2 regions of the Rhizobium sp. WW22 genome follow, and region 2 is predicted to be linked to the other one. Evidence: riboswitches for the same ligand, from Rfam matches in the RefSeq annotation. Region 2 holds a riboswitch; the other holds the start of a gene.
The links. Region 2 has a riboswitch for S-adenosylmethionine ahead of metA (homoserine O-acetyltransferase MetA). Riboswitches for the same ligand answer to the same signal wherever they lie in the genome.

Region 1: it holds a riboswitch for S-adenosylmethionine, as region 2 does, so the genes downstream of both, ACK83U_RS00695 (O-succinylhomoserine sulfhydrylase) here and metA (homoserine O-acetyltransferase MetA) in region 2, are expected to answer to the same signal.

Annotation. Positions count from the first base shown of each region.
Region 1 covers NZ_CP178198.1:126,264-138,527, forward strand. Annotated here, with positions in the region: gene pstB (phosphate ABC transporter ATP-binding protein PstB) at 1-179, shown strand, start outside; gene phoU (phosphate signaling complex protein PhoU) at 231-944, shown strand; gene phoB (phosphate regulon transcriptional regulator PhoB) at 976-1,659, shown strand; gene ACK83U_RS00665 (GcrA family cell cycle regulator) at 1,749-2,285, opposite strand; gene ACK83U_RS00670 (aspartate aminotransferase family protein) at 2,710-3,909, shown strand; partial or broken gene argF (ornithine carbamoyltransferase) at 3,983-4,824, shown strand; gene ACK83U_RS00680 (Hsp33 family molecular chaperone) at 4,948-5,937, shown strand; gene apaG (Co2+/Mg2+ efflux protein ApaG) at 5,944-6,336, opposite strand; gene ACK83U_RS00690 (DNA helicase) at 6,948-7,661, shown strand; gene ACK83U_RS00695 (O-succinylhomoserine sulfhydrylase) at 7,726-8,913, opposite strand; SAM riboswitch at 8,957-9,035, opposite strand; gene ACK83U_RS00700 (2'-deoxycytidine 5'-triphosphate deaminase) at 9,108-10,202, shown strand; tRNA gene ACK83U_RS00705 (tRNA-Gly) at 10,261-10,334, shown strand; gene ACK83U_RS00710 (hypothetical protein) at 10,537-12,006, shown strand; gene ACK83U_RS00715 (hypothetical protein) at 11,981-12,264, shown strand, end outside.
Region 2 covers NZ_CP178198.1:3,190,479-3,202,742, reverse strand. Annotated here, with positions in the region: gene ACK83U_RS15680 (vWA domain-containing protein) at 1-1,186, opposite strand, end outside; gene metA (homoserine O-acetyltransferase MetA) at 1,190-2,116, opposite strand; SAM riboswitch at 2,162-2,239, opposite strand; gene ACK83U_RS15670 (NUDIX domain-containing protein) at 2,319-2,738, opposite strand; gene ACK83U_RS15665 (AAA family ATPase) at 2,738-3,580, opposite strand; gene ACK83U_RS15660 (ABC transporter ATP-binding protein/permease) at 3,744-5,594, shown strand; gene efp (elongation factor P) at 5,702-6,271, opposite strand; gene epmA (EF-P lysine aminoacylase EpmA) at 6,424-7,488, shown strand; gene ACK83U_RS15645 (lysine-2,3-aminomutase-like protein) at 7,485-8,537, shown strand; gene ACK83U_RS15640 (acyl carrier protein) at 8,901-9,152, shown strand; gene ACK83U_RS15635 (acyl-CoA dehydrogenase family protein) at 9,152-10,345, shown strand; gene ACK83U_RS15630 (amino acid--[acyl-carrier-protein] ligase) at 10,351-11,259, shown strand; gene ACK83U_RS15625 (DUF1839 family protein) at 11,268-12,227, shown strand.

The DNA of each region.
Region 1 (12,264 bases), 810 kb from region 2:
TGCGGGAGAATTTCACCATCGTCATCGTGACGCATTCCATGCAGCAGGCAGCCCGCGTCTCGCAGCGTACCGCAATGTTCCATCTCGGCCACCTGGTCGAGGAGAACGACACCGATAAGATGTTCACCAATCCCGACGATTTCCGCACGCAGGATTACATCATGGGCCGTTTTGGTTGATGATGTCAGGCGCGCGGCTCATTTCACACAGTTCACCTTGAGGATAGAAAAATGGTCTCCACTCACATTCTCTCTGCCTATGACGAAGACCTGAAGTTCCTGACGCGCCGCATTGCTGAAATGGGCGGCCTGGCAGAGCAGATGGTTAGCGACAGCGTACGCGCGCTGGTCAATAGCGACGCTGCCCTGGCCCAGAAGGTCATCTCCGACGACGTCGTTCTCGACCATGCCGAGCGCGAAGTCGGCGACAAGGCGATCGTTACCATCGCCCGCCGTCAGCCGATGGCGGCGGACCTGCGTGAAATCATGGGCTCGATCCGCATTGCATCCGATCTGGAGCGCGTCGGCGATCTCGGCAAGAACACCGCAAAGCGCGTCATCGCCGTCCAGGGCACCGGTGTCCCGCGCCGTCTCGCCCGCGGCATCGAGCATCTCTCCGAACTGGCGCTGAGCCAGCTCAAGGAAGTTCTGGATGTCTACGCGACCCGCTCGCCGGACAAGGCCGTATCGATCCGCGAACGCGACGAGGAAATCGACGCCATGTACACCTCGCTCTTTCGCGAGATGCTGACCTACATGATGGAAGATCCGCGCAACATCACCACCTGCACGCATCTTCTCTTCTGCGCCAAGAACATCGAGCGCATCGGCGACCATGCCACCAACATCGCCGAGACGATCTATTACATGGCGACGGGCGCGCAGCCGGAAGGCGAGCGCCCGAAGGACGATACCGCCAATACCGTCGGCGCAGTGACCGAATAATCCGAAAGCGAAGAAAGGAGACCATAGGCGCATGGTTCCGAGAGTTGCTGTTGTAGAAGACGAGGAAGCGCTCAGCGTTCTGCTGCGCTACAATCTTGAGGCCGAAGGCTTCGAGGTCGACACGATCCTCAGAGGCGATGAGGCCGAGCTGCGTCTCCAGGAGCGCATCCCCGATCTCCTGATCCTCGACTGGATGCTGCCCGGCGTATCGGGCATCGAGCTCTGCCGCCGGCTGCGTATGCGGCCGGAGACTGAGCGCCTGCCGATCATCATGCTGACGGCCCGCGGCGAGGAAAGCGAGCGCGTGCGCGGGCTTTCGACCGGCGCGGACGATTATGTCGTCAAGCCGTTCTCGACGCCGGAGCTGATGGCTCGCGTCAAGGCGATGCTGCGGCGTGCCCGCCCGGAGGTTCTCTCCACGGTGCTGCGTTGCGGCGATATCGAGCTGGACCGCGAAACCCATCGCGTTCACCGCAAGAGCCGCGAAGTGCGGCTGGGGCCGACGGAATTCCGCCTGCTGGAGTTCCTGATGTCCTCGCCGGGCCGCGTCTTCTCGCGTTCGCAGCTGCTCGACGGCGTATGGGGTCACGATATCTACGTCGACGAACGCACGGTCGACGTCCATGTCGGCCGCCTGCGCAAGGCGCTCAACTTCTCCAATATGCAGGATGTCATTCGCACCGTTCGCGGCGCGGGCTACTCCATGGAGGCCTGAGCGGGGATACCCGATCAGGCATCAACATAGCGGCGGAAACAGAAAACGGGCCTCAAGGGCCCGTTTCTTTATCTCAGTCATCAAGCTTCTCAGCCACGCGGCTGGGCCGGCCTACGCCGTTCATGCACCGGCTGGTAGGCCAGGCGCTGATGGTAGGTGCAGTAAGGCGATGAATCTGGGCTCTCATTGCCGCAGAAATGGAAATCGTCCTTCAGCGGATCGCCGACCGGCCACTTGCAGGTGCGCTCCGTCAGTTCCGTCAGGCCGAGGCGGCGGGAAATCGGAACGACGACGTTCGATGCCGGGCGATACTGGATTTCGTTGACGGAATCGATCTCGATCTCTTCCTTCAGCATGGTTGCGCCCTGCTGGCGGGCAACCACCGTGCGGGTAGCAACGCGCGATCCGTAGGTCGCAGCGCGAGGTGCCGCTGCGCTGCGCTTCGGCGTGCGCGCTGCGGTTGTCGCGCCGCCCGCCTTCGCTCGGCCGGGGAGGTTCAGGCGATGCACCTTGCCGATGACGGCATTACGGCTCACGCCACCGAGCTGCGCAGCGATCTGGCTGGCGCTCAATCCTTCGGACCATAGCTTTTTCAGCTTCTCGACGCGTTCGTCTGTCCAATTCATGCCCTGTCTCCGCTGTCGCGTTTCCGATGGCAGAATCCCTCACCATTGCCTCGCATGGTATCGAGGCGCGAAACGCTCTAAAATTGTGGTGACTAGTTCCGCCGCATGCAGTCTAGCAATTGGTTTTTAACCTAGTGTGAGGCTGACTCCGTGACAAGAGTCGCGGGAATCTTGAGGAATCGATTTCGAGGTTTTCCCCAACTTGCTGTCCGGGCGTGGCATTTCTGCCATAGGCGCCGCCCGACGCATCTCTTTTGCCGGCAAGCGTTTTCTCGCACCTGCTAAAACGGCAGTTTTGTTGACATCGCGGTGCAAAACATCAATAGTGCCCAAGCCGCCGCAAGGCGGCATTTTTGATTTTTTCGGACCCGTTTCATCAAATGGAAGCGATCGGTCCTTAAAGTTGTGATCAGGAGATATGGCCATGGCCGAGACCACGCCGCTTTACGACACCTACTTGCGCGCTCCGCTGCGGTTCGAGCGAGGTGAGGGCGTCTGGCTGGTCACTGAGAATGGCGAACGCTACCTCGATTTCGCAGCCGGCGTCGCGGTCAATTCGCTCGGTCATGCTCATCCCCATCTTGTCGCCGAGCTGAAGGCGCAGGCCGACAAGGTCTGGCACCTGTCCAACCTCTATGAGGTGCCCGGCCAGGAGAAGCTGTCGAAGCGGCTGACGGAAGTGACCTTCGCCGACAAGGTGTTCTTCACCAATTCGGGCGCGGAGGCGCTGGAGTGCGCCATCAAGACTGCGCGGCGCTATCAATTCGCCAAGGGGCATCCCGAGAAGTTCCATATCATCACCTTCGAAGGCGCCTTCCACGGCCGCACCATCGCAACGATCGCCGCCGGTGGCCAGGAAAAATATATCGAAGGTTTCGGCCCGAAGGCACCGGGCTTCGACCAGGTGCCCTTCGGTGATCTCGACGCCGTCCGCGCCGCCATTACCGATGCGACGGGCGCTATCCTGATAGAGCCGGTGCAGGGCGAGGGCGGTATCCGCCCGGCGACAAACGAATTCCTGCGCGGGCTGCGGGAGATCTGCGATGAGCACGGCCTGCTTTTGATCCTCGACGAAGTACAGTGTGGTGTCGGCCGTACCGGCAAGCTCTTTGCCCATGAATGGTCCGGTATCAAGCCTGACATCATGGCGGTCGCCAAGGGTATCGGCGGCGGTTTCCCGCTCGGTGCGTGCCTTGCGACGGCGGAAGCCGCTTCCGGCATGAAGGCCGGCACGCATGGCTCGACCTATGGCGGCAATCCGCTTGCCATGGCAGTCGGCAATGCGGTTCTCGATATCGTGCTTGCCGAAGGCTTCCTGCAGCATGTGCGCGATGTCTCGCTGGTCTTCCGCCAGGGGCTCGCCTCGCTCAAGGATCGTTTTCCTGACATCATCGAGGACGTTCGCGGTGAAGGCCTGATGCTCGGCATCAAAGCGGCCATTCCGCAGGCGGAATTGCTGCAGGCGATCCGTGCCGAGCATCTGCTCGGCGTTCCGGCCGGCGACAACGTCATCCGCCTGCTGCCGCCGCTGGTCGTCACTGCCGAGGAAGCACGCGAAGGTCTCGCCCGCCTGGAGCGCGCCGCCGAGCGCGCGCGCGCTGCCCGCACCAAGAAATCGGCTTGAATTCAACGCCCGCTGTCGGGGCGTTCCTGCCCCACGCGGGCGTTATTGTTTTTTCTGGAGCACAGGTAAGGACATGGCTTCTCCGAAACACTTTCTCGATCTCTCTGCCGTTCCGGCTGCCGATCTGCGTAACATCATCGATGACGCGATCGTCCGAAAGAGCGCGCAGAAGGCCGGCACGGCCGACAGGCCGCTTGCCGGCAAGATGCTGGCGATGATCTTCGAGAAGCCGTCCACCCGAACCCGTGTCTCCTTCGATGTCGGCATGCGGCAGCTGGGCGGCGAGACGCTGTTCCTCTCCGGCACCGAAATGCAGCTTGGCCGCGCCGAGACGATCGGCGATACGGCGAAAGTGCTGTCGCGCTATGTCGATGCGATCATGATCCGCACCACCGATCATTCCCGCCTGTTGGAGCTGGCGGAACATGCGACCGTTCCGGTCATCAATGCGCTGACCGACGATACGCACCCCTGCCAGATCATGGCCGATATCATGACCTTCGAAGAGCATCGCGGCCCGATCAAGGGCAAGACGCTTGCCTGGACGGGCGACGGCAATAACGTGCTGCATTCGCTGATCGAAGGGGCCGCCCGTTTCGGCTATCGCATGAATATGGCGGTACCCCTTGGTTCCGAGCCGAAGGATCACTATCTGAACTGGGCCCGCAACGAGGGCGCCGAAATCATGCTCTCGCATGATGCAGACCGTGCGGTCGCCGGCGCCGATTGTGTGGTAACCGATACCTGGGTTTCCATGAATCAGGAGCACCGGGCACGCGGTCACAACGTCTTCCAGCCCTATCAGGTCAACAAGGCTTTGATGGCACAGGCCGGCAAAGACGCGTTGTTCATGCATTGCCTTCCGCCCATCGCGGCGAAGAGGTGACGGACGAGGTGATCGACGGTCCGCAATCCGTTGTCTTCGATGAGGCGGAAAACCGCCTTCATGCGCAAAAGTCGATTCTTGCTTGGTGCCTGGGCGCGATCTGAGGATATGAAGCCGCGTTTTAAGGGCGCGGGCGCAGTAGGAGTAAAGCAATGGCCGAAAATGCAGCCTCGCTGGGTCAGTTTGATTTCGCCGGTGACGATCACGTCGTTCCCTTCCAGGTGGAAGGTCTGGACGTGCGCGGCCGTGCCGTGCAGCTCGGTCCGCTGCTGGACGCGATCCTTGCCCGGCACGATTATCCGACGCCGGTCGCGCGGCTGCTCGCCGAAGCCATCGTCCTGACCGTCCTGCTCGGTACGTCGCTGAAATTCGAAGGCAAGTTCACCGTGCAGACCAAGGGCGACGGTCCCGTCGACCTTCTGGTCGCCGATTTCTCGACGCCGGAAAACGTTCGGGCCTATGCGCGTTTCAATGAAGAAGCGCTGGCAAAGGCAGTTGCGGAAGGCAGAACCGAGCCGGAGCAGCTGCTCGGCAAGGGCGTGCTCGCTTTTACCATCGATCAGGGCCGCTTCAGTCAGCCTTATCAGGGTATCGTCGCGCTTGATGGCGCTTCGCTGGAGGAGATTGCCGGCACGTATTTCCGCCAGTCGGAACAGATCCCGACGCGCGTGCGTCTGGGCGCTGCAGAGCTATTCGATCGCGATGAGAACGGCAAGCCGCGTCACCGCTGGCGTGCCGGCGGCCTGATCGCGCAGTTCTTGCCGGAAGCGCCCGAGCGCATGCGCCAGCCGGACCTGCATGGCGGCGATGGCGATACCGGTGGGCGCGATCATGCCGAGGATGATGCCTGGGCGGAAGCGCGCAGCCTGGTGGAAACCATCGATGCAGATGAGCTGACGGATCCGCAGGTCGGCACCGAGCGGCTTCTCTATCGCCTCTTCCACGAGCGCGGCGTCCGTGTCTATGAACCGAAGGCCGTCTATGACCGCTGTTCGTGCTCGCGCGACAAGCTGAAGGGCGTCTTGAAAGGTTTCTCAGCCGAGGAGATCGAGGCCAGCCAGGAGAATGGCGAGATCGCCGTCACCTGCGAGTTCTGCTCGACGACCTATCGCTTCGAAGTGTCGGAAATAGAGGTGGCCTGAGGTCGCTCAGTTCAGCGTGCGCAGCAGGTTAGGCGTATCCAGTGAAAAGGCGGGGATCTTGACATGGAATTGCTCCCCGCCGTCCGTTTCCATCTGGTAATGACCGAACATCATGCCTGACGGTGTATCAAGTGGACAGCCCGAGGAATATTCATAGGTATCGCCGGGCTTTAGGTGCGGCTGCTCGCCGACCACGCCGGGGCCTGTCACTTCATCCACGATGCCGTTCATGTCGGTGATGTGCCAATAGCGCGTTACCAGCTTCACGGCTTCCTTCGAGTGGTTGGAAATGACGATGCGGTATCCCCAGACATAACGGTCATCATCCGGATCGGATTGCTCCTCCAGATAAAACGGCTCTACAACCACCTCGATGTCGCGTGTTAGGGCGCGATACATGCCTGACACCTTGCCACTGCCCTGAAACGTCGAGCGCTCCTTGAAGCCGCATCGCCGTTTCAGCATTTTCAAGTTTGCGGCATATTATCCGCTTTCCACCATTCCCGCAAAGTGCAGGATATTTAGCGGTATCCTATAGCCGATGCTTTCCGTCAAGGAACGACGTAATGAAATCTTGCGTGAACGGTTGGGACGGTTTCGATTTCAGCTATTACGGTTCATATTGAAGGTTAACGAAGTCGTCTCCAAGTATCCTAGGTCGCCGTGATTTGATCTTATCTGCCGGAGTAGAGGTAGGCGCATCCTCCGTACTCAGGAAACGCTTGCCACGATTGTCCGTGGACTTCTGTGATTGGTAGTCAACCTGATCGCCCGGCATCAAAACCTCCGGGCCATATAACCCTCATTCCTTTTATATGTTCCTCTTGCAGGACTTGCATGAGATTCCCATGCAGGAGGATTTCGGCTATCATCTGATTCTGGCATCGCCCATGCCTCCCCCCTCCATTCGGGAAAGTATATTTCATGCAGGGCCGTCGATATCCAAACCGACTGTTTGAGCGCTTGGCATAAGGAGGGGTTGCGGTCATTGCTCGCAATAGGAGGTTTATATGAGGCTTTCTGCCCCTGTTTATCATTTGAAACGTAAGGCGAGGCTCCTGTCCCGCCAGCAGAATATCCCTTTGCACACCGCGCTGGATCGCGTCGCGGCCGTCGAGGGTTTCGGAGGCTGGAGTTTGCTTGCGAGCAAAACGAACTCAGCCGTGCCCGTCGGCGAGCTGTATTCGCGTTTAAGCCCGGGCGATCTGGTGCTGATCGGCGCACGGCGCGGTCACGGCAAGACCCTGATGAGCCTGAGGCTCGCCGTCGACGCCATGAAGGCTGGCAACCGTGGCATCTTCTTCACGTTGGAAGACACCGAAAAGGTCGTTCTGGACCGTTTTCCGGTCATCGGTGCCGATCATGCGGAATTTGCTGATCTATTCGAGTTCGATAATTCGGATGCCATCAGCGCCGATTATATCGTGGAGAGGCTGGCTCAGGCATCGCCTGGCACGCTGGCCGTGGTCGATTTTCTGCAACTACTGGATCAGAAGCGGGAGAATCCGGAATTAATGATCCAGGTTCAGATATTGAAGACGTTTGCACGCGCCAGAGGCGTTATCGTCGTCTTCATCTCGCAGGTCGACCGCTCCTACGATCCGGCGTTGAAGCCCGTGCCCGATCTTGCGGATGTTCGCCTGCCGAATCCGCTGGATCTCAAGCTGTTCGACAAGATGGTCTTCCTGAACAACGGCCTGGTCGAATTCAAGGTCGCCAGCTGACGAGCTGCCAATTGTTTAAAGGCAATCGAGCCGCCCGGAGAAAATCCAGGCGGCTCGACGAATATCAGGCGGAAACCTGCTCGAGAGCGCGGGCGAAATCATCGACCAGATCGGCGCTGTCCTCGATGCCGGCGGAGAAGCGCACGGTGCCCGGCGAAATGCCGAGCTCGGCGCGGGCCTCGTCGGTGAGGTTCTTGTGCGTCGTCGTGGCAGGATGCGTGATCAGGCTCTTCGAGTCGCCGAGATTGTTGGAGATCTTCACGATCTCCAGCGCGTTCTGCAGCTTGAAGGCCGCTTCCTTGCCGCCCTTCAATTCGAAGGCGACGAGGGTCGAGCCGCCGCTCATTTGCTTGGCGATGATATCGGCCTGCGGGTGATCCTTTCGGCCGGGATAGATAACGCGGGCGACCTTGTTCGTCTGCTCGGCGAGGAAATCGGCAACCTTGGAGGCGTTCGCCGTCTGCTGCGCAACGCGCAGCGGCAGCGTCTCGATGCCCTTCAGCAGCGTCCAGGCGGTAAAGGGCGACATGGCCGGGCCGGTATGGCGGAAATAGTCCTGCAGGTTCTCGTCGATCCATTGCTTGTCGGAGAGGATGACGCCGCCGAGCGAACGGCCCTGGCCGTCGATATGCTTGGTGGCGGAATAGACGACGATATGAGCGCCGAGTTCCAGCGGCTTCTGGAAGAGCGGCGTTGCAAAGACGTTGTCGACCACGACCTTGGCGCCGATCTGGTTGGCGAGCTTGGCGACAGCGGCGATATCGACCACTTCCAGCGTCGGATTGGTCGGGCTTTCGAGGAAGAAGACCTTGGTGTTCGGCCGGATGGCCTTTTCCCAGTTCTCGGTGAAACGGCCATCGACCAGCGTGCATTCGATGCCGTATTTCGGCGCTAGCGTCTCGACCACCCAGCGGCAGGAGCCGAAGAGCGCACGGGCGGCAACGATATGATCGCCGGCCTTCAGCTGGCAGAGGATGGCGGCAGAAACGGCGGCCATGCCGGACGCGGTGGCGCGGGCGTCTTCAGCGCCTTCGAGAGCGCACATGCGCTTTTCGAACATGTCGTTGGTCGGGCTGCCGTAGCGGGCGTAGATGAACCCATCCGTTTCGCCCTTGAAGCGGGCTTCCGCCGCTTCCGAGGTGTCATAGACGAAGCCCTGGGTCAGATAGATTGCTTCGGAGGTCTCGCCGAATTGCGAACGGAGTGTTCCGCCGTGAACGAGCTGGGTTGCGGGGCGCCAAGTCTTGCTCATGCCATCACCACTTTCAAAACAAAAAAACCGGTCGCAAAAGCAGACCGGTTCAACCCCGGTCTTTTTAGCCATTTGTTTAACGTGGCTGCAAGCCGACCGGCCAAATCACCACGGGATAAGTTGCAATACTGCCGTTGACGGCTTGCGTCAATTCCCTGAGTTTGGTTTTGTCTGCGACAAATTATGAGAGAAGCATGATGGCTCGCAATACTGGAATTCTGGCCGACCGGGCCATTGCAGCGCTATTTGAAACAGGGCGGCTGACGAGCGAGAGAGAACTGGACGTCGATCAGATCCAGCCGGCAAGCCTTGACCTCAGGCTCGGCTCGCATGCTTTCCGCGTCCGTGCCAGCTTCATGCCCGGCCCCTCGCATCTGGTCGCCGACAAGCTTGACCGGCTGAAGCTGCATGTAGTCGATCTCTCGGAAGGCGCGGTGCTGGAAACCGGCTGCGTCTATATCGTGCCGCTGATGGAGCGCCTCGACCTGCCCGAAGATATGTCGGCATCGGCCAATCCGAAGAGCTCGACCGGCCGTCTCGACATCTTCACCCGCGTCATCACCGATCGTGCGCAGGAGTTCGATAAGATCCCGGCAGGCTATTCCGGCCCGCTCTATCTCGAAATCAGCCCACGTACCTTCCCGATCGTCGTACGTCGCGGCTCGCGCCTGTCGCAGATCCGCTTCCGCGTCGGCCAGGCCCTGCTCACCGAGCCGGAGCTACTGGCGCTGCACGAGAGCGAGACGCTGGTTGCCAGCAAGAAGCCGAATATCACCGGCGGCGGCATTGCGCTGTCGATCGATCTTGCCGGCGACAAGGAAGGGCTGATCGGCTATCGCGGCAAGCACCACACGGCCGTCGTCGACGTCGACAAGAAGGCCCAGCACGATATTTTCGATTTTTGGGAGCCGCTCTACAGCCGGGGGCGCACCGAGCTGATCCTCGATCCCGATGAGTTCTATATCCTCGTTTCGCGCGAGGCGGTGCATGTTCCCCCGCATTTCGCCGCCGAAATGACGCCGTTCGATCCGCTGGTCGGCGAATTCCGCGTCCACTATGCCGGCTTCTTCGATCCGGGCTTCGGCCATGCACCGGCCGGGGGCCGCGGCAGCCGTGCCGTGCTGGAAGTGCGCAGCCACGAAGTGCCCTTCATCCTCGAGGACGGCCAGATCGTTGGCCGCCTGATCTACGAACACATGCTGGAACAGCCGAGCAGCCTCTACGGCTCCGGCCTCGGCTCGAACTATCAGGCACAGGGCCTGAAGCTTTCGAAGCATTTCCGGCTGTGATCCGTCGCTGACCGGCCTTGACAGAGGCCGCCAACTGTTGGACATCTCAGGGTGTCAGGCGGGTGTAGCTCAATGGTAGAGCAGCAGCTTCCCAAGCTGAATACGAGGGTTCGATTCCCTTCACCCGCTCCACCCTGCTCCACAACGGTTTTAGCGCACTTTATAGGTCGCCAAACTTGGGCTGTTTTACAGGCGGTTTTACAGCTTGTGTTCGCTGTTTGTCTGGGGCGAGAATGGGTCGGTTGAATTTTACCGCGAAGATACACTATACAGATGTATTGGCGGAATCTGCGCTTGTTTGAGCGCGTGACATTGTAGTTCAGAGAGAGCTTGCGTGACAGACTGGTGGGAGCGTGCTGGGTACACAGAACAGGAGGCGACTCTACTACAGAAATGGCTCCTGGATCTGGAGCAAGGCTATCGAGCCCCTCATCGCATCCGAAAGAAAAGCCCAACGTCTGACAGGCTAAACCGGGTTCGCTTTGCTGCCCGGAAGCGAAGGCAACTCCTGAAGTCCCTCCAGCGTCCTTTACCCCGTAACCTCCCTAAAGAATTGCTTATAGCCAAGTTTAAGAGGAATGACGCACTGGATGCACTCAATCCACGTCGTCTCACCCGGTGGCTGCCGGTTCTTTCCCGAACAAGGTTTATCAATATCGACCTGTCTGGCTTCTCGTTTCTGGAAAATCCGATCGGTACGATGGAGGCATTCTGCGCGATTTCAAACGCCGAGATGGAGGGGCTAAACGTTCGCGTCAATTTCAAAGATCCGAATTGCCTGGATGTTGGCGCTATGTTGTTACTTCAGGAGATTTGGCCACATCTGTGTCCAGTATTCACTGGTGGTGATATCGAACCTATGGTCGCGCAGATGTTGGAAGCGGTTGGACTTCGACGCGTCATGGGATGGAAACCCATTCCAGCTTCAGAGAGAAATGCCGATATCTTCCCCTTTCCTTTTCGTCGGCAAAGCAGGTCAGGCGGCAAAACGTCGCAGGGTGTCGAACCGCAGCTATCTTCAATAGTCGCTACGCAAGTCGTCAAATTTATCGATCAATCGTTGCTTCAGACGTCCCGTGTCAGGCTCACAAGAAAGGCCAGGCAAAACTTTCATGGGCTAATTGGGGAGATACTGGACAATGCCGGTGCCCATTCCTCCCCCGATCAAAAGGGCGGCTATAGTATTTGTGGCTTTCTCGAAAGACGAGAGACCAGCAACGGTGATATTTTTCGATTTAACCTTAGTTTCCTTAGCATGGGTCAAACTATTGCTGACGGCTTGGCAAATGCACCTGCCGTCATAGCGAAAGGTATGAATGAATATGTGACAGCACATAAAGGTGTTTCGGGATTAACTGAAGAAAACCTTCGGACGGTCTACGCCTTAAGAGATGGCGTCACGCGTCTATCAGAAAAGCTCAACGTGGTCGGAAATCGATCGTTGGGCGGCACAGGCTTGGCCGACATACTTGATTTTTTTGCAGGACTGGCGCTATTTGCTGATCCTAAGGACACACCGAGGCTGGCTATTGTAAGTGGTAATACCTATTTACAAGCTTCTGGTACGTATTCGAGAGCAATACGGTTCACTCCGCCGGGCATGACGGAGGTAAGTGCCGTGGTGCCTCGTGAACTATGGTTTAACCAAGCGAATGCAAAGTCGCAACCGCCCGATGTTGGACACGTTTACTCTTTACCAGGCCGGTTGCAGGGTACGCTGGTAACGCTCGGGTTCAATCTGGACCCCCACTTGGTTGAGAAGTTAAAAGATGCGAAGAATGGATCAAACGATGACAAGGGTTGATCTTGAAAATCTCACGCGCGGCGAGGTTGCTGTGCTTTTGGGCTATGAGTATGGGCAGCGCGCCCGTGGGTACTTTAAGCTTGACGTTCTCGATAACGATAACGAACCTGTAGAGCTGGTTCTTCCGCCGGATCTTGATACCATCGCGCCGTCTTTCGTGCAGGGCTTTTTTGGTGAAAGCGCCTTAAAGTTCGGCAATAAAGAGCGATTTTATAAGCACTATCTTTTTCGCGGATGGCCGGAAGATATGCTACTTCA
Region 2 (12,264 bases):
ACAATTCCCGCGTCGCCCTTTCCAGCCCGCCCAGCGTCAGAGGGTACATGCGCTCGCTCATCAGGCGGCGGATCATCGAGATCGAGGTCGTGTGGCCCCAATAGCTTTCCGGCACCGGATTGATCCAGATGCATTTGCGGAAATGGCCGGTCATTCGGGCGAGCCAGGCCTCCCCAGCCTCCTTGTTCCAGTGCTCCACCGAGCCGCCGGCTTGAGTGATCTCGTAGGGGCTCATGGATGCGTCGCCGACGAAGACGACGCGGTAGTCGGGACCGAAGGTGCGGATGAGATCCGTCGTCGCCGTGATGTCGACGCGCCGGCGGCGATTGTCCTTCCACACGCCCTCGTAGAGGCAGTTGTGAAAGTAGAAATACTCCATGTGGCGGAACTCCGCGCGGGCGGCGGAGAAGAGTTCTTCGACGACGCGGATATGGTCGTCCATCGAGCCGCCGACATCGAAGAACATCAGCAGCTTCACGGCGTTGCGGCGCTCCGGCCGTGTCTGGACATCGAGATAGCCATGTTCGGCGGTGGAGCGGATGGTGCCGGAAAGATCCAGTTCTTCGGCGGCGCCTTCGCGTACCCAGCGGCGCAGGCGTTTCAGCGCTACCTTGATGTTGCGGGTGCCAAGCTCCACGCCATCGTCGAGATTCCTGAAGTCGCGTCGATCCCAGACTTTTACCGCGCGGCGGTGGCGCGAGGTTTCCTGACCGATGCGCACGCCTTCTGGGTTATAGCCATAGGCGCCGAAGGGCGAGGTGCCTGCCGTGCCGATCCATTTCGAGCCGCCCTGATGCCGGCCCGTCTGCTCGGCCAGCCGCTCGCGCAGCGTCTCCATCAGCTTGTCGAAGCCACCGATCGCCTCGATCTGCCGTCTTTCCTCTTCGGTCAGATGCCGCTCGGCGAGCTTGCGCAGCCATTCCTCGGGAAGGACGGCCGGCTCCGCCGCTTCTCCATCGGCATTGCCGCCGATCGCCTCGACGCCACGAAAGTAATCGGCGAAGACCTGGTCGAAACGGTCGATGAAGCGTTCGTCCTTGATCAGCGTCGCGCGCGCCAGATAGTAGAAGGCCTCGACGTCGTATTCGGCGATCCCTTCTTCCATTCCTTCAAGCAGCGACAGGAATTCCCGGAGCGTCACCGGAACCTTCGCTTCCTTCAGCTTCAGGAAGAAGGGAATGAACAAGCCTCAAATCCTTTCCTGGCCGATCTCCTCCAGATCATATGGCGTGGTCTGATAGATCTCGTTGATCCAGTTGCCGAAGAACAGATGCGCGTGGCTGCGCCACCGGTTCTGCGGCGGGATCTCAGGGTCGTTATGCGGGAAGTAGTTGTGCGGCATCTTGATCGGCACGCCGGCATTCACATCCCGGAAATACTCATCCGCTAGAGAGGTGGAATCATACTCCACGTGATTGAACATGTAGAGCCGGTTGCATGCCTGTTCATGCACGAGGCAGACGCCCATTTCGCTCGAATCCATCAGTATTTCCAGACCAGGCACCTTTTCGATGTCGGCGCGGCGCACTTCGGTCCAGCGCGAGACCGGAATGGCGAAATCGTCGGAGAAGCCGTTGAGATAGACCGAGGAGGGCTTCAGGTTCTGATGGCGGTAGATGCCGAAGGCCTTCTCCGTCAGCGTATATTTCGGCACTTTGTGGAAATGGTAGATCGCTGCCATCGCACCCCAGCAGACGTTCATCGTCGAATGGACGTTGGTCGTCGTCCAATCCAAGATCTCCTGCATCTCGTTCCAGTAGGTGACGTCCTCATATTCGAGCAGCTCGATCGGCGCGCCGGTTATGATGAAGCCGTCGAACTTACGATGCTTCACTTCCTCCCACGTCTCGTAGAAAGCAAGCAGATGCTCCTGCGAGGTGTTCTTGGCCTTGTGGCCGCCAACGCGCACCAGGGAAAACTCCACCTGCAGCGGCGAGGCGCCGACCAGGCGCGCCATCTGGATCTCGGTCTTGATCTTGTTCGGCATGAGGTTGAGAAGCCCGATCTGAAGGGGGCGGATATCCTGACGGAACGCCACCGTTTCGGTCATCACCCGCACACCCTCGTTCTGGAGGGTTTCAAACGCGGGGAGCGTATCGGGAATCTTGATGGGCATCTTTTCACTCGCCAAATACAAAAAAACCGGCCGCGATGAATCGCTACCGGTCCGCACGCGGCCCTTTAGCGACTTATTTAACGTGGCTGCAAGCCGGCCGGCCAAATCACCACAAGGGAAATTTCATAAACCCGACATCTCCGCGGGTCAATGGGGCAAGCGTCGGGGAAAGGCTGAGCTGAGCTTGGAGGCGCGATGTGGCCTACAGATATTCAATGAGAGCTTCCATGCCATAACCGAGGCGATGCCTGGCAGCCTCGATCGGTAGCCAGAAGAAGCGGAAGCCGATCGGGTCGCCACCGTCGAAAGGCGTCATTTCGTGGTGGAGCCAAGTGGCAGGCGCTCGCTCGGAGATACCACAGCGGAAATAGTGCCGTTGGTGATAATAATCGCGGCCGTTCTTTTCGAAACGGTAGTCGTGGACGCCCAGGGAATAGAGTTCGCGCGGCGCAAAACCGGTCTCCTCGAATTCGCGCGCTGCGGCCGCTACAATGTCCTCACCGGATTCGACAGTGCCACCAGGAACTTGGAGCTGGACGGCGGGGAAGTCTGGCTCATCGAATACCAGCAGATGCCGATCCCGAACAGCATAGATCAAAACCTTTACGGCATCGGGTTGCATTATCTACCCTGCCCACGTGCCATGAAGGCCAGCCGCTCGAAGAGGTGCACATCCTGCTCGTTCTTCAGAAGCGCGCCATGGAGTTTCGGCAATACGTTCTTCGCATCGGCGCGCAGCGTTTCTGGATCGATATCGTCTGCGACCAGCAGGCGGATCCAGTCGAGCGCTTCCGAGGTCGAGGGCTTCTTCTTCAGGCCCGGCACGTCGCGGATTTCGAAGAATTGCGTCAGTGCCGCATGGACGAGCGTCTGCTTGATGCCGGGATAGTGCACCTCGACGATGCGCGTCAGCGTCTGCATGTCGGGGAAGCGGATATAATGAAAGAAGCAGCGGCGCAGGAAGGCGTCCGGCAGCTCCTTCTCATTGTTCGAGGTGATGATGACGATCGGGCGGATCGCGGCCCGGATCGTCTCGCCGGTCTCGTAGACATGGAATTCCATGCGGTCGAGTTCCTGCAGGAGATCGTTCGGGAATTCGATATCGGCCTTGTCGATCTCGTCGATCAGCAGCACGCATTTCTGCGGCGAGGTGAATGCCTGCCAAAGCTTGCCCCGGCGGATGTAGTTGCTGACATCATGAACTCTGATGTCGCCGAGCTGGCTGTCGCGCAGGCGCGAAACCGCATCATATTCGTAGAGACCCTGCTGGGCCTTCGTCGTCGATTTGACATTCCACTCGATCAGGCCAAGGCCGAGCGCGGTGGCCACCTGGCGTGCGAGTTCGGTCTTGCCCGTACCGGGTTCGCCCTTTACGAGAAGCGGACGCTCCAGCCTTATGGCGGCATTGACGGCGACCATCAGATCCTTGTCGGCGATATAGTCGGCAGTTCCCTGAAATTGCATCGGAAGGCTTTCTCAATTTTTCAAGCGCAAGCTAATTGCTGGCCTTATTCGGTTTAAGACGCGAAACCGTGTATATAGGAATGTGATCCCACCGATCTATTGCAAGGGTGGACATGAGGGCGGCTCATGATTAACTGACGGGACGCGTGGCAGGGAAGTGCTGATGGCAGTTGATACGCAAGCCAAGCCGAATGGGCAGGGGAACGAGCAGGTCGGATACGATTTGAGCCTCTTCTTTCGGTTGAGGATGATGTTTTCCGCGTTCTGGAATTCGCCGGTCCGCATCAAGCTCATTATTCTCGTCGTCGCGCTTTTCGCAATCATCCTCGTCACGGCCTATGTTCAGGTGCTGCTCAACAATTGGAACGCGCCCTTTTACGATTCGCTGGCAAGGCGCGATATCACCGCTTTCTTCCATCAGCTCGGCGTCTTCGGCATCATCGCCGGTTCGCTTCTGGTCCTCAACGTCATCCAGGCCTGGCTTAACCAGATGACCGCGCTGTACATGCGCGAGGGTCTGGCGCGTGATCTCGTCAATCAGTGGCTTCAGGCGAAGCGCGCGCTTCGTCTCGCCTCTTCCGGCCTGATCGGCGTCAATCCCGACCAGCGTCTGCATGAAGATGCCCGCAACCTCGCGGAAAGCACGACCGGGCTCGCCATCGGTCTGGTGCAGGCGACGATCCTGCTGCTGAGCTTTATCGGCGTGCTCTGGGAGCTTTCCAGCGGCATGGTATTCAAAGTCAACGGCATGAATTTCGCCATCCCCGGCTACATGGTCTGGGCGGCAATCCTCTATGCCGGATCGGCATCGTTCCTCAGCCAATTCGTCGGCCGCCGCCTCGTGCGGCTGAATGCGGATCGCTATTCGAAAGAGGCCGAGCTGCGCTTTGCGCTCATGCATGCCAACGAGCATATGCCGGCGATCACGATTGCCGGCGGCGAAGAGAACGAGCGCCGGCGGATCAATCTCGATATATCGGCCGTGCTTGCCGTCATCCGGCAGCTTGCCATCGCCAATACCAATCTCACCTGGGTGTCCGCCGGCTATGGCTGGCTGGTGCTCATCATTCCGATCCTCGTTGCTGCGCCCGCCTATTTCTCCGGAGGCTTGACCTTCGGTCAGCTGATGGTGGCGGTCGGCGCCTTCAATCAGGTCAATTCGGCGCTGCGCTGGTATGTCGCGAATTTCGGCCCGATCGCCGAATGGCGCGCGACGCTGATGCGCGTGACCGATTTCCGCAAGGCGCTGACGGAGATGGACGACAAGACGCCGATGCCGCACACCCTCGTCTTTGAGAAGGCGGCACCCGGGACGATGGCTTGGACCGATCTGGAAATTTCGACGAAGACCAGCGACGAGGCGACTGAAAACGGCTTCCGCATCGCGGAGGGTACGGTCACGATCAATGCCGGCGAGCATGTGATGATCAATGGCGATCACGGCGTAAACCGCAGGCTGCTGTTCGAGGTGCTGGCGCACCAGTGGTACAGCGGCTCCGGCACGGTCAGTCTGCCGCCGATGGATGACATGCTCTTCGTGCCGCACACGCCCTATGTGCCGACCGGCACGCTCAGAGAGGCAATCTGTTTTCCGGATGATCCGGACGCCTACGACGATGCCGCTGTCGAGGCCGTCATCGACAAGGTGGGCCTCGGCCGGCTCAAGAGCCGTCTCGATACGCAGGCCCGCTGGGATCGATTGCTCGATACCGAAGAGCAGAAGGCTGTCGGCTTTGCGCATCTGCTGCTCGCGAAGCCGAAATGGATCGTCTTCGATGATGCCATGGATGGGCTCGAGGCTGAAGTTCAGGCGAAGGCTTTTGCTATGCTCACCGAATTGAAGGATGCGACTCTGATCTATATCGGGCGCTCAGAAGCCTTCATGCAATCCATGTCGCCGCGCATCCTGCATCTGCAGTCCCTCGCTCCGCATGAGCACAGCACCGATATGCAAACGCCGCCCGAGACCGCCGGTGCAATGCGGACGGGCGGGAAAAAGGCCAGTGCTCCCTAATACGGTGGGATCCATCTTCATGTGATCCTCTGGCTTCAACCGCCCAAAACGCAAAACGCCCCGTCGCGAGGACGAGGCGTTTTTCATGCAAGCTATGAGCTTGAGGCTCAGTCCTTGGCGCGCTCGACGTAGGAATTGTCTTCCGTGGCGATGACGACGCGGGTGCCGGCGGTAATGTGCGGCGGCACCAGTGTGCGGATGCCGTTCGACAGTATGGCAGGCTTGTAGGAAGACGATGCCGTCTGGCCCTTTACGACCGGCTCTGTCTCGCTGATTTCGAGCGTGACATGGCGCGGCAGTTCGATCGCGAGCGGGATGCCTTCGTGGATCGACAGGATGCAGGTCATGCCTTCCTGGAGATAGGCCTTCTGGTCGCCCATGGTTTCGACATCTACCACAACCTGGTCGTAGGTGGCCGGGTTCATGAAGTGGAAGCCTTCGCCGTCTTCATAGAGGTACTGGAAGTTCACGTCTTCGACGAAGGCGCGCTCGACCTGTTCGGTGGTGCGCCAACGCTCAGAGACCTTCACGCCGTCGACGATGCGGCGCATGTCGACCTGGGTAACCGGCGTACCCTTGCCCGGATGAAAGTTCTGAGCGGTGAGAACGACGTAGAGCTTGCCGTCGACATCGAGAACGTTGCCCTTGCGGACCGAAGAGGCGATGACCTTGACCATAAGACTTCCTTGTAACGCTGCGTTTTGCGTCGTAGAGGGACTGTCGAAATGCTCTCCGAGACGCAGCAATTGTTTGCTTGGGGGCGCAACTACCCTAAATCAATGGAAATTGCCACCCCCTTGCGTGGCTCGTGCCCCGAAGAAAGCTAGGAATGAAGCCAAAGACGAGCAAAGCGTCCCCCTGGTGGACCCGCAATGTCCATGCGGACCGGCGGCCGTTCCTCATCGGCCGCAATGCCATTCAGGCTGCGTTGCGGGTTTTCTTCGCGCGCAACGACTTCATCGAGGTCGATATGGCGACACTGCAGGTATCGCCCGGCAACGAGGCCCATCTGCATGCTTTCGTGACCGAGGCGGTGACGACGGATGGCAAAACGCTGCCCCTCTATCTGCACACCTCACCGGAATTTGCCTGCAAGAAGCTGCTTGCGGCGGGCGAGGAGCGCATCGCCTGCTTTGCCCACGTTTACCGCAATCGCGAGCGCGGACCGCTGCATCATCCGGAATTCACCATGCTTGAATGGTATCGAGCCGGCGAAAGCTATGAGGTCCTGATGGCAGATTGCGCTGCAATCCTGGGGCTTGCGGCCGAGACGATGGGAGCGAAGAAACTCAGCTATCGCGGAGCCGAAACCGATCCGTTCCTCCAGCCCGAGCGCATCAGCGTCGCAGCCGCTTTCGAACGTTATGCCGGCATCGATCTCTTTGCCTCCATCGGTCTCGACGGATCGACGGATCGCGAGCGTCTGGCGGCGGATATGCGCAAGGCGGGCATCCGTGTTGCCGACGACGATCTTTGGCAGGATCTTTTCAGCCGCGTGCTGGTCGAGAAGATTGAGCCGAATCTAGGCTTCGGCCGCGCAACGATCCTCGACGAATATCCCGTTTCCGAAGCGGCGCTTGCCCGGCCGTCGGCAGCCGACCACCGCGTTGCCGAGCGTTTCGAGCTCTATGCCTGCGGCGTTGAGCTTGCCAATGCCTTTGGCGAGCTTACCAATGCCGAGGAGCAGCGCCGCCGGTTCGAGATCGAGATGGCGGAAAAGCAGCGCGTCTATGGCGAGACCTATCCGCTGGACGAGGAGTTTCTGGAGGCGCTTGCCGTCATGCCTGACGCAAGCGGCATCGCGCTGGGTTTCGACCGGCTCGTGATGCTGGCAACCGGCGCTTCGCGGGTCGAACAGGTGCTGTGGGCACCAGTCGCGGAGTATGACGCATGAATGTGATGCGCCCAATCCGGACTATCGGCGAACTTGAGCGCGCCGGGCTGATCGACGCCGACCAGGCAGTGGCGCTCGAAGCCGTGGCGGAGCGCTACGCCGTCGCCTTGACGCCGACCGTGACGCGACTGATCGACGCCGAAAACCCCGCCGATCCTATTGCCCGGCAGTTCGTGCCTGATCTGGCGGAACTCGTTGTCACGCCCGAGGAGCGCACCGATCCGATCGGCGATCACGCGCATAGCCCCGTCGAGGGTATCGTTCATCGCTATCCCGATCGCGTGCTTCTGAAGGCCGTGCATGTCTGCCCGGTCTATTGCCGCTTTTGCTTCCGTCGCGAGATGGTCGGACCGCAGGGGCTCGGCATGCTCGATGGCGAGGCGCTTAACGGCGCCTTTGCCTATATCCGCGAGCACAAGGAGATCTGGGAGGTCATTCTGACCGGCGGCGATCCGCTGGTGCTTTCACCGCGGCGCCTGGAAGAGATTCTCGGGCAGCTTGCCGAGATCGACCATGTGAGGATCGTCCGCTTCCACACCCGCATCCCAGTCGTAGATCCTTTGCGGGTCGATGCGGCGCTGATTGCGGCACTGAAGGCGAGCGGCAAGACCATCTATGTAGCGCTTCATGCCAATCATCCGCGGGAGATGACGGATGAGGCGCGTGCTGCCTGCGCCCGGCTGGTCGATGCGGGAATCGTGCTTATCAGCCAGTCGGTTCTGTTGAAGGGCGTCAATGACGATCCGGAGGTTCTGGCGGCGCTGATGAGGGCTTTCGTCGAAACCCGGGTGAAACCCTATTATCTGCATCATCCGGACCTTGCGCCCGGCACCAGCCACTTCCGCCTTACGATCGCCGAAGGGCAGGCAATCGTAGCAAGCCTGCGCGGCCGTATTTCCGGCCTTTGCCAACCGACCTACATTCTCGATATTCCCGGTGGCTACGGCAAGGCCGACATCGGTCGAAGCGCGGTTCGCAATCTGGGCGAGGGCTGCTATTCGATTTCGGACTATCGCGGCGGCGGCCATATCTATCCGCCGGAAGGCTAGGGGCGGCCTTTGTCCTGCAGGCCTATACTTTTACTGACGCTCTGATTGTTATGACGTTTTTTGAATGAAACGTGGTGGCGAATTTTGGTACGTTAACCTTCTTTCACCTCTCGACATTCCAAAAATCGTCATTCCTTAATATTAGAGATTTTCGATATTTGTGCTTGAGCCGCGTGTTAGATGGCTTACGCTTGGTAAATTTCAATCAGGTAAGTATCGAATATAGCAATTTTACACGAAGCATAAGTTGGTTGTATTTACCACGTCGCTTAGCGGAATGTTCTATTTTGCCTGTTACTTCTCGGCGAAGAATAAGACTGCGTAACTGCGGTTATGCTTGCCATTGCCAGAAGGGACTAGACTATGAACAAGACGATTCGCGATTTGCTGGCCAAGTTCGGCGCGCTTCCCGTTGCTATCGATCAGATCGAAGACGATGCTGATCTTTATGCGGCGGGGCTGTCTTCCTTCGCTTCCGTACAGCTGATGCTCGGCATCGAGGAAGCCTTCGACATCGAATTCCCGGACAACCTGCTGAACCGCAAGTCTTTCGCCAGCATCGCCGCAATCGAAAGAACCGTCGGCATGATCCTGGACAGCAGAAAGGTCGCCTGATGACTGCGGCGGTCGCTCTACTCGAGGTTGGGACGGGCGAGGGAGCGGCGGTGCGCGCCGCCCGCGTCGCAGCGATCGCCAGCCAACACGCCGATGCCGTCGATGCCGAGGGCCGGTTCCCACGCGAAGCAGTCGACGCGATGCGCGCCGAAAAGCTGCTCTCCATCCAGATCCCCGCCGATCTCGGCGGCGAAGGCGCGTCGATGACCGAAATCGCCGAGCTTTGCTCGATCCTCGGTCAGGCTTGCGCCGCCAGCGCCATGGTCTTCGCCATGCATCAGATCAAGCTTTCGAGCCTGGTCGAGCACGGCGTCGACAGCGATTGGCATCGTGATTTCATGCGCCGTATCGCCAGGGAACAGCTGCTGCTTGCCTCTGCGACGACCGAGGGCGGGATCGGCGGCAACCTGCGCAACAGTATCTGCGCCATCAATGTCGAAGGCGATACCTGCACCCTCGAAAAGGATGCGACCGTCATTTCCTATGGCGCTCATGCCGACGCCATTCTGATCACCTCGCGCAGCCATGCCGAGGCGGCGTCCTCCGATCAGGTACTGACCTGCTTCCTGAAAGATCAATACGACATCAAGCGCACCGTCGAGTGGAACACGCTCGGCATGCGTGGCACCTGTTCCGACGGCTTCCTGTTTAAGGGAAAGGCTCCGGCCAAGCAGATCCTGCCGAAGCCCTTTGCCGAGATCGCCGCACAGTCGATGCTCGCAAGCTCGCATCTGCTCTGGAGCGGTGTGTGGTACGGCATTGCCGCCGATGCGGTTTCCCGCGCGCAGGCTTTCGTGCGGGCTGCTGCCCGCAAGTCTCCCGGCGCGCCGCCGCCCGGCGCGCTACGTCTGGCTGAAGCATCCAGCATGCTGCAGATGGTGAAATCCAATGTGGTCGCGGGGCTCAAGGCCTATGAAGAGGCGAAGCTCGACGCGGACCGCCTGTCGTCGATGGCCTTTGCCGTGGCGATGAACAACGTCAAGATCGCATCATCGGAGATGATCCTGCCGATCATCAACCATGCGATGCTGATCTGCGGCATCATGGGCTACAAGAACGGTACGCCCTACAGCCTCGGCCGCCACCTGCGCGACGCGCATTCGGCACAATTGATGATCTCGAACGACCGCATTCTCGGCAATACGTCGACCATGCTGCTCGTCCACAAACAAGATACCAGCCTGTTGGGGTAACCGTCATGGATATGCAAACATCGTTTCTCGACCGTCTTTTCGATTCCGGTCTCCTGATCGACACCGGCGTCGATGGTCTCTACGGCCGCAGCGGCCAGTTCGAAGACGTGATTTCCGCTTTCGAGCGCTTGATCGACACGTTCGGCGGCGCCGATGGCGCCGAAGCCATCCGCTTTCCGCCCGGCATGAACCGCGCCTTCTTTGAGACGAGCGGCTACATGAAGAGCTTCCCGCAGCTTGCCGGCACGGTGCACAGCTTCTGCGGCAACGAGCTCGGCCATATGAGCCTGCTGAAATGCATGGAAGTGGGCGACGACTGGACGAAAGACCAGCAGGCGACCGATATCGTGCTGACGCCGGCTGCCTGCTATCCGCTCTATCCGACGGTCGCCAAGCGCGGCGCCATTCCGGAAGATGGAGCGCTCTATGATCTGCAATCCTATTGCTTCCGCCACGAGCCCTCCAAGGACCCGGCCCGCCAGCAGCTCTTCCGTATGCGCGAATATGTCTGCATGGGCAGCGAAAAGCACGTGACGGATTTCCGCCAGAGCTGGATGGACCGCGGTGTCGAGATGATGAGGGCCGTTGGTCTCGATGTAACCATCGATGTCGCCAACGACCCGTTCTTCGGCCGCGCCGGCAAGATGCTCGCCAACAATCAGCGCGACCAGAACCTGAAGTTCGAGCTGTTGATCCCGATCACCTCAGTCGCCAAGCCGACCGCCTGCATGAGCTTCAACTACCACCAGGATGCCTTTGGCACGAAGTGGGGCCTGAACTTTGCCGATGGCCGCGTCGTGCATACCGCCTGCGTCGGCTTTGGCCTGGAGCGCATCGCGCTGGCGCTGTTCCACACTCATGGTCTCGACACCAAGGAATGGCCCGAGAGCGTGCGCAAGGCGCTGTGGGGCTGATCGCGCCCATGGCTTCCGTGTTTCAGGGGCTGGATCCCGCCGCCTACAAGCCACATGCACTGCACGACAGCGAGCGCATGTGGCCCGAGACCAACTGCTATATCGATCTCTGGATCGAGGTTCTTTCGAGCCTGAAGCTGCCGCCGGAAGCCATGCTCGGCTTTACGCTGACACAGGATTTCGAGGGCGACCAGTTCACCTTCTTCAAGGTGCCGCTCGAGGATCTGGAAGCGCTCTATGGCGTGCGCTGCACCGAGCTTGCGATCTACGACAAGGTGCAGAACCATGTCGCCGAGCAGATCGGCCGCGGCAGGCTCTGCCTGGTGGAGATGGATTCTTTCTTCATGCCGGATACTCAAGGGGTCGGCTATCGCCGCGAACACGGCAAGACGACGGTCGCGATCAACCGGCTCGACATGCAGGGCCGCACGCTCGACTACTTCCACAATGGCGGATTCTTCCAGCTGTCGAGCGAGGACTTCGACGGGCTCTTCCAGCTGCATCTGACGAATGAGGATCTGCCCTTCCTGCCCTATACGGAATTTGCGAAATTTCCGGAGAAGGCACCGGGTGAGGCTGCGATCCGTCAGACGGCGCGGCAGCTTTTGTCTTTCCATTTCCGCCGTCGTCCGCTGGCCAATCCGATCCGCGCCTTCGCGGAGGTCTTCCCGGCGCAGGTGGAAGCGGTCGCCGAACGGCCTTTCGGCTTCTTCCATAAATATGCCTTCAACACGTTGCGTCAGCTCGGCGCCAATTTCGAGCTTGCGGGCAGCCATTTCGACTGGCTTTCGACCGATCTGTCTGAAGCGGTGGCCGAGGCGCGGAAAATTTCCGAGACGGCGAAGTCGGTGCAGTTCCAGCTGGCTCGGGCCATTACGCGCAAGAAATTCGAGCCGCTGCGGACGGCGCTTGATCCGGCTGCCGATGCGTGGGATTCCATGATGAGCGAACTCGAACGGAAGCTTTGACCGACTTCCGTTCGATCGCGATACGGCTGGGTTATTT